Regions from separate parts of the Dendrosporobacter quercicolus genome, predicted to be linked through region 1. Evidence: riboswitches for the same ligand, from Rfam matches in the RefSeq annotation. Region 1 holds a riboswitch; each other region holds the start of a gene.
What was found. A riboswitch is a leader RNA that binds a small molecule or an ion and turns the genes downstream of it on or off. The one in region 1 is predicted to bind cyclic di-GMP.
Positions count from the first base shown of each region.

Region 2: linked by a shared signal. The riboswitch ahead of BLR06_RS17300 (HD domain-containing phosphohydrolase) and the one ahead of BLR06_RS18640 (methyl-accepting chemotaxis protein) in region 1 are both predicted to bind cyclic di-GMP.
Region 3: linked by a shared signal. The riboswitch ahead of cpaB (Flp pilus assembly protein CpaB) and the one ahead of BLR06_RS18640 (methyl-accepting chemotaxis protein) in region 1 are both predicted to bind cyclic di-GMP.
Region 4: linked by a shared signal. The riboswitch ahead of BLR06_RS18375 (hypothetical protein) and the one ahead of BLR06_RS18640 (methyl-accepting chemotaxis protein) in region 1 are both predicted to bind cyclic di-GMP.

Region 1 is NZ_FNHB01000018.1:5,084-7,285, forward strand. Features, by position in the region: gene BLR06_RS18640 (methyl-accepting chemotaxis protein) at 1-857, opposite strand, end outside; cyclic di-GMP riboswitch class I at 970-1,054, opposite strand; gene BLR06_RS18645 (hypothetical protein) at 1,274-1,603, shown strand; gene BLR06_RS18650 (TolC family protein) at 1,660-2,202, opposite strand, start outside.
Region 2 is NZ_FNHB01000013.1:51,727-53,928, reverse strand. Features, by position in the region: gene BLR06_RS17305 (Lrp/AsnC family transcriptional regulator) at 338-784, opposite strand; cyclic di-GMP riboswitch class I at 1,057-1,140, shown strand; gene BLR06_RS17300 (HD domain-containing phosphohydrolase) at 1,245-2,202, shown strand, end outside.
Region 3 is NZ_FNHB01000016.1:31,171-33,372, reverse strand. Features, by position in the region: gene BLR06_RS18245 (type II and III secretion system protein family protein) at 1-274, opposite strand, end outside; gene cpaB (Flp pilus assembly protein CpaB) at 287-1,186, opposite strand; cyclic di-GMP riboswitch class I at 1,300-1,386, opposite strand; gene BLR06_RS18235 (prepilin peptidase) at 1,589-2,202, shown strand, end outside.
Region 4 is NZ_FNHB01000016.1:53,048-55,249, forward strand. Features, by position in the region: gene BLR06_RS19680 (hypothetical protein) at 356-505, shown strand; cyclic di-GMP riboswitch class I at 656-739, shown strand; gene BLR06_RS18375 (hypothetical protein) at 919-2,202, shown strand, end outside.

The DNA.
Region 1 (2,202 bases):
GCGCTGGCGGTAAGCTGCTGCGATGCAGTCGCTACCTGCTCACTGAGAAGCCTGACATTGCCGACAAGTCCGTTTAAATTGCGGATAGTGTCATTTAAAGCTTTCCCCATCATGCCAATTTCATCACTGGACATGATTTTAACTTCCTGGGTTAAGTCACCGCTGGCAACCAAATTCAAGGTATCCACCGTATTGTTTAATCGCCGGGCGATCATCTTCGCCAGCAGCCAGCTGGCGGCTGCCGAAATTGCCACCGCTGCAATTGTCAGCACAATAATCAGATTCTTGGCGGTGCTCGCATTGGCTTCTCCGGCCTTATTGGCGTCATCGCTGGTTTTGGCATTAAAATCAGCCAGTTCTTTAAGAATTGCATTTACCTTAATCAAATGCTTGCTGGCATTTTGCGAAAAATACCCATAGGCCTCTTGTTTTTGACCAGCCTGAGCCATAGCCAGCGCTTTTTCCCGCTCCACCCGGTACAGCCCGATTTCCTCATCTAACTCAGTAATCTTTTGTTCTTCAAAAGCCGTTAGCCTGGCATTCTTATAATCAGTCATTGTTTGATTGGTCTCAGCAGCCAGCGTCTTAATTTCAACCAGCGTCTTTTGCTCCGCGGCCTTATCAGGGTTACCCAGAATGATTTCCAGAATCATGCCATGAACAGCACTAAAATTGTGCCGTGTTTCATTAAGTCTTTTCACCGGCAGCAAACGGTCATGGTACATTCCTGACATTTCATGACTGATTTGATTGGTATAATAGTAACCAATGCCGCCCATAATCAGGAGAAATAATGCCGATATCATTACTGCAACCATTATTTTTGTTAATACTTTTAAATTATTGAACCATTGCAATTCTTTGCACTCTCCTTCGTCACCCTTATGCAAGCAAATACCCTAAAATACCTCTTGCCGGCAGCCGGGCAACAAAAAACCAGACATAAAGTCTGGTTTTACACTTATGTCAAGCGGCAGCCTGGCAATCATTAATAAATATTGTTAGACCCATGGCTTTGCGTCCTTATCTTTCGATAAGTTTGCCTATAAAGTTGAATTAAAATTGGGTACTGCTTGTTTTTACATTATACCCATTCTCAATTGCAAAAGCAACAATAAATTACAAATTCCGATACAAATTTCCTTTTTTTCAAATTCCCGGTAATCAGACATTTTCTCCAATACACCCGCCCGATTGCCGTCCCGACTGCATTGCATATTTAGCTAATTTAGCTTATAGTTATAAATAAACTCAATTGGTTAGGAGACAATCAATGACCCCTAAAGCTGAATTATTCGAACTAATAGAAAAACTGCCTGAGGACAAAATTCCTCAGGCGATTGAGACAATCAACGCCCTGCTTGGTCTGCAGCCGCCCAATAACAGCCAACCGACGGCAACAGCAGATCCCGAACGGCCGCTCAACGAGCTGTTAACCGCAATCATTGGTTCTGTAACCAATTCTTTTTACGACCTGTCAGTTGAAAATGAACGAGCCGGAGCAAAAATCATTGCCAAACGCCTCGGTTTCTCCCGGACCAGAATACTGGAAGCCTGGGATGTCTATAAAAAGAGCCGCCAAATTGACGTACATAAACAGTAAACGCCAGGGATGACACTTTACCTGCACCTGCAGGCAAAGTGTCATCCCTTAATGAATCATTTTTGACCAATCGCTTTTTGCAGTTTAGCCTGATTAATATTATAATCATATAGCGCCTCGGTATAGTTTGTTCCAGCCTGGGTCAGCGCCAGCTGCGCATCAATAACATCAAGATTGGTGCCCGCACCGGCGTAATATTTCGTCTGGGCAATCTTTAAATCTTCAGTCGCCTTATCCACGGCGACCTGAGTAGCGCCAATCCTCTTTTCAGCCTCTTTCATGCTCAGATACGCCTGACGCACCTCCAGTTCAACGCTATTGCCGGTTTCTACAGACTGCTCCCGGGCCTTATTCAGGGAGCTCTCTGCCTGTTTAACTTTGGCGCCGGTAACGCCGGAATCAAAAATATTCCAGTTGGCCATCAAACTCAGCGACCAGTCATTTTCGTTACCGGGGAATTCAGTGCCGCTCCAGCCTTCGGCGGCGCTGAACGTCACCGTTGGCTTGCGGTTGCTGTTGGCGACCTTTATCCCTTTTTTCGCTGATTCAATACTCAGCTGCGATTGCTCAATCTCCGGACGATTTGCCACAGCCTGGGC
Region 2 (2,202 bases), on a different contig from region 1:
AATTAACTCCAAAGGAGGAGTCGTAATGGGATTTGGTCGCTTTGGTGGTGGCGGTGGCAAAGGTAGTTGGTGGATCATTATTATTATCATTATCCTGTTGATTTTCTTCTGCAACGAGGATGACTGTTCACCAACTTGCTGATAGCTTAATACATCCGCCTTGTGCAAACGCCGCTGCAGATTGATTTCTGTAGCGGCGTTTTGCGTTCTGCGGAGAACTGACCGCAGGCATAAGTTGATTTTGCTTACTGCCGGCGCGGGCAGACTGCCGGTTATATCCGAACAAACTCCCGTGCAGATTCGGTTAGGGCCGCGGCGTTCATGGCAAGGCGGCCGCTCAATCAGGTGTAACCGACGGGCGGTCAGTAATGGTCGATAATACTACAATTGTTTTTGTTTTTTGAATGCCCGGCAAGGTTTTAATCTTGTTTAGCAACTGTTCGAGCGAAAGCGTATTTGCCGTGATAACTTTCAGGGAGTAGTCATAATCACCGGCAATGGAATAACATTCCTGAACCTCCGTCTCCTGTTTAACAAAATCGGCGAACGAATCATGAAAACGCGGATGTTCCAAACTGATGAACATAAGAGCCATAAGCTGCTTATTTAAGAGCTGCGGATTCAAAATAGCGCAATATTGCTTAATAATTCCCGATGCTTCGAGTTTTTTTAAGCGTTCGCTGACGGCCGGCATTGACATGCCGACACCAGTGCTCAGGTCGGATATTGTACTCCGGGCATTTCTTTGCAGCAGCTTTAATATTCTAATATCAACAGCATCCATCTTTATCACCATTCCAGCCTTTATTTATCTGAATTTATCTTAATATGTTTTTCTGCTCTTTTCAATCTTATTTTATAGCGGGGCTAAGTCCCTGTGCCACTTTTTCAGCACCGGCTTGATCGTTTAACAGGTAAGCGGCACTGGCGGAGAAATAAGCATATCCCACTAACTGGGGGAAATGGTAAAATTAAAAATATTGACAATTATTATGGTAATATTCTACAATTAATGTCAGGATACGAGTTGTTCTGCCATACTATTATGCTGAATTTTAAATATTTAGGCAAACTTGCTGAAAGGCAAGGACGCAAAGCTATGGGTCTAAGGACGTTGTCTATGACCGCCAAGCCGCCATTTTAGCCAAGTGCTGAGATGTTTGCATGGATGGAGATCAGAAGACCAGGGCTTAGCACTGGTCTTTTTTATGTTCCTATCTACAAAAGATGGAGGCGCCGGCGCTGTGAGAGAGAAAATTCTTGAAGTGATAGACTCGGGTTCGAGCCAGGGGTGGTTGATGATTGATCACAATTATACGGTGATTTACGCCAACGAATCAATTTGTCAATGGCTTGCGCAAGAGCAGGTTGATTTTATTGGGAGTTCATTATGTGATGTCATTCAGCAGCAAAAGAAACATCCTATATCCGGACAATTACACAGTCCTTTAATTGAGACAATGAAGGTTGGCAAAGAACTGATCAGGCGGGAATGTTATTTGTCGGTGCAAGGCCGCAACAAATGGTTTTTGACCAATACCTATCTTATCGCCGGTGAGGCCGGAAAGCTGGAATACGTATTGGCCGATTATGTTGATATTGACAGATACAAAAAAATTGAAGCCAATCTGGATAATATCAACCTGAGTATCATCAGGTCCTTTGCGGAGGCAATCGGCGCCCGCGACTCCTATACAAAGGAACATAGCGAGGGCGTAGCCGAACTTATGCTGGAACTGGCCCAGTATATGCGCATGGGCCAGCATATCGTTGGGCGGGTGTATTTGGCCGGTTTAGTTCATGATATCGGGAAAATTGGCATTCCTGAGCATATTCTGAATAAACCGGGCCGGCTGACGGCGGAGGAATTTGCTATTATTCAGCAGCATTCTGCAATCGGCGCCAGTATCCTGGCCAATATCAACGGTTTTGAGGATATTGCCAGAGCGGTTCGCCATCATCATGAGCGGTTTGACGGCAGTGGCTATCCGGAAGGGTTGAGCGGTCTGGAAATTCCTTTGTTTAGCCGGATGCTGGCGGTGTGCGATACCTTTGATGCCATGACCAGCGCACGATGTTACCGGCAGTCATATCCGCCGGGGGAGGCTTTTGCGGAAATCCGGCGGTGTTCGGGTTCCCAATTTGACCCTGCGATCAGTAAAGCATTTATTGAAATGATGTACTACCGTCAGGCGGATAAAA
Region 3 (2,202 bases), on a different contig from region 1:
GCATGCCGTCATTTGTCCAGACATACAGCGTTGTTGTTCCCGGTTTCCTGGCGAGAACAAGCAGTTCCCGCTTGGAAATGACCGTGACATCGGCAAGCTCCGGGTCGGCAACGGCGACGCGCGTAATTTCTTCACCTGCGCTGAAACAAAAAGACCGGCTGACATCCAGGGAAATGGTCTCCTGCGCCGTTGCCGTCCCACCCATATAAAACAGCGCAAATATAAAACAAGCCGAAAGAAATAAATTCTTGCCTATCATCTGGTTTTTGTTCATTGCACTTTACCCCTATCGCACTTCTACCATATTTGCTGAGCTGCCGCGGATGACCAAAATGCCGTCCGCACGTTTTTGGACCGGCGCTTCCTGCTCCGGCGCAGGCCTGACAGGCGGCGCAGCGGAATCCGCTTGCGCCGGGCGCGGCATTTCCGGAGCCTGTCCGAACTGCGCCAGCAGCTTGGTGGTCAATACAAAACTTTCTTTTGGTTGTAAGGGGCGAAGAACAAGATATACCATCCCCTGTGACTGCGCCACAGCCAGCCGGACTGCCGCCGCCGGGTCAACCGCCAGGGTGGCGGTAGCCATTTGCTCGGCCTTGCCGTCCTTGCTCCCTGCTGTGGCGGCACTGCTTTTATTAATTGCCAGCAAAAGGATGTTCTGCAGAATCATTTCCCCTGAAATGGTATTGGGGTAGGCCTTGTCGGTAACCAGCATGACATCCACATAATCGCCGGGTTGGGCAAAGCCGGAAATTGCCGTCGTGTCCGTTATCGCAATCGACATGGCCCGCTTATCCGCCGGAATACTGCCGGTAAAACCGGCCAGCCTGATATCGCCAAACAGTTTTTTTTCCGTTACGGGGTCACCCTGCAGAATACTGATTCTCGCAGTCTTCCCCACCACAGAGGACAAATCGGTTACCGTATCCGGCTGACTAAGCTCCCGCGGCAGTTGAACCGTTTTGAGCATTTCAGACTTGATGACCGTTTTTTCCGGAATATCTACAGCCGCAATAACCACGCCTGTCAGCGGCGGCTTTTCCTGCTGCTCATTTTCCAGTTTCGCCAGATAAAAATACAGCAGCAGCGTAAACAGCAAACTCACCATAAAGGCCAGCAGAATAAGGCGCTTTGGCGCCATTTGTTCTAATTTTCCTACCAGTCCTTTTGAAATTTGAGGCAAACTCAAAATAAATCCTCCCAATGCAAAACATGACAACCCCATCCACAATTACATTATGTTAAAAGCAAAAAAGCCTGGCTGCATAAAAAGAATACAAAATTACATTTGTAATCAGTTTTTTATGCAACCAGGCAGTCATAGACATTCTATCCTTAGACCCACGGCTTTGCGTCCTTAGCTTTCGCATAAGTTTGCCAATTATTTCATTTTCTTTACAAAATAATACTAACGCATTATCATAAAATCTACAATACTTACTTAAATAAAATCATGAAATTTTAACAAAATCATAATAAATTCCCAAATCGGGCATTTACTCTTGCTGTCCCGGTTTTTGTTCCGCCGGCCTTACGAAATGACACCAGGGAACGCCCGGCGGCAAACTTCACCCTGAAAGGCGGTCTCCCCATGCCTGACCAAATGGCATTCTTTGGTATGGTCCTTACGCTTTTAGCGTTAACAATCATTGTAAGTCAAATATTAGCGGCAACAATCGCCGGTTTAATGAACCGCTCTGTCGCCATTCTGGAAGCCCCGCAAAAGCTGCTGTGCGTGCAGTCCCGGCGCCCGCTCATTCTGCTTGCCCTGATTTTCCCGCTGTACGCCCTGAGCGGGCAGCTGGCGATTGATGCGGCGCAGCTCTTAAGCTTCTGGGTCTTTATCGCATTCATGCTCTTGATCAGTGTGATGGATTTTGAACAGCAGATCATTCTGGATCAGGTACTCCTGCCCTTACTGTTCCTGGCCCTGTGCTTTTCGCCTGTTTTGCCGGCCCTGCTCGTCAACCGCCTCCTGGCTGCGGCCGCCGGAGGGTTGATTTTTTTCCTTATCGCGGTCCTCACCAAAGGAGGACTTGGCGGCGGCGATATCAAGCTGCTGTCTGTTCTCGGCTTATGGCTGGGCACGGAAAAACTGCTGCTCACCGTGCTGCTGGGCTGTTTAAGCGCAGGCCTGATCAGCGCCTTCTTGCTGTTGGGCAAAAGAAAAAAGCCCGGGGACACCATAGCGTATGGCCCTTATTT
Region 4 (2,202 bases), on a different contig from region 1:
TCTGATTTTAATTAGAGGGAGATTCTCATCAATCGAGAATTTCCCTCTAATTCTGCTTCACAATGGAATCTTACTGCTCCTTTCCCAGTTTATTTTAGTTGTAAATTATACCAGTCAGAAAGAAAAAGTAAATGTTTCAGCACTGTTACGTCAGCTGCCGCAACACATTACGCCGTGAGGCGCTTGATGAATAGCCCGCCATTATGGACATTTTATCTTAAATACAATAATTTATTTAATTAGAGGTATTTATAAATAATAAAATCAGACTATAATTAAATTATAGAAAGGAGGTGTGCAGTAGGCGCGAACAAAACGTTAGCGTCTGCGATTGGTTATGACGAAATGGGGCAAATTGACACTGATAGCCACGACCATGCTGGCGGTCTATATGTCATTTCGCATAGACTGGGGTTTTGAAAATTTTCTCACCCTTCTGACCGGTATTCTGATCGGCATCTGCCTGGCGGGCGCGGTTGTATGGTGGAGGTATCGCAATTGGTAAAAGTTCAGCAGGACAGAGCCTATGATGCGAGCAGCGAAAAAATTTATTATAAATTAACTGCTTTAAATTATTAGCTAATTCTGTTAAAATAATTTTGGCAGCAGTTTCTATTTTGGTAATAATTAGGAGTTCCATATTATTTGAATAGGTAAAATAAACCAGCAAACTTATTGAAAGATAAGGACGCAAAACCATGGGTCTACGTACATTGTATAGGATTGCCAGGTTGCAATTGCAACCTGGCAGTTTTTTTTACTCAATACAGATCATCTGCGTCCAATTGGAACAGAACTTAAACCAGCAGTGATTTGATTCGGTCGATGCGGCTTTTTCCCACTTGAGAGTTGTTAGAGTATCGAGATAGCCGGTACCGCTATTGATGGTGCAGTTTGTGAGGGCGGGTGAATCATGCAGTGAAAAAATTTGCAAGAGTACTGTTTGTTTTGGTAACAGTCATCGGCGTATCTACGGTGAACGGCTTAGGCAAGAATAAGGTGGCTTATGCTTCCCCTGAGCCGGTGGGCGCGAGCCGAAGCAGCCGTCAGCCGGCAATGGCGCAGGCTGACAAAAATGAGAGTTTTAATGTTCAATTTTCCTATGAGATGGCGCAGATCACAGCCCAAATAGTTTCTTTTTCAAGTCCGGATGTTGCCGGCTTTAAAGCCCGGTTTGCTTATGCTGCGGCGCAAACAACAGCAAAGGTTATGCCAATATTGCCGGAAGGACGAAAAAAGGAATTTGCCTATGAAATGGCGCGAATGACAACAAGGATCATCAGCGACCAAAATCTGAATCTTGAAGAAGCCAAAGCAGAGTTTGCCTATGAAATCGCCCAACTTACCACAAAAATCATCATGAATGAAGTTGCGGGGATTGCCGGCGAGTCCAGTGAAAAGACGCTGCTTAGGAATGATGCCGCGGCTGGGCGGCGGTTAACGGGTAGTGAGAGCAGTAACAGCACCGGGCAACAGGCAGCCGTTTCTTCCGGCTATGCTGAGCAGGAAAACTATTCAGAGATTGTTGATCAATTGGCGCAGATTGGTGATCGCCGTCAGCAACTGGATAACAAAGTGAATATCGACGGTGAAGTGCGTTATCATTATGCTTCCGACCGCGGCCCCGGGCAACGGGATTCATCGGGAATTCGCATTCGCCTTGGCGCTGATGCGGCAATCGCCCAGGATTGGCGCGTCCATGGGATGCTGGAAGGCAGAACCAGTTTAGTAAATTACAATAACGACTTCAAGCTTTCCCGTCTGTATGCAGCCGGTACATTGGGACAAGCGGCGGTTAGGGCGGGATCCTTCGGGTATCTGATGGCTGAAGGAAATATTTATGACAGTGTTTTTGACGGTGTTCGCACCGAGTTTAGCGGACCGGTGGACTATACAGCGGCTTATGGGCAAACTGACGATAGCAAAGAGACGGTGATCGCAACTGCTCGTTATCATGATTATGATTATGACGTGGAAGCCGGCGTTTATCACTACCGGACAGACGGCCTGAAAAATACAATCCGGACACTTGGGGGAAATTATTATTTCAGTAATTTTAGTCTCGGAGCCATGGCTTTGGACGCCCGCCGGAAGGATGGCAAAGGAGACGGCAGCGGCTATGTACTTAGTTTTAACTATGGTGATTTAAAGTCCTGGCGGCCTGGTACATATGGGATATTTGCCAAATATTACAATCAGCCC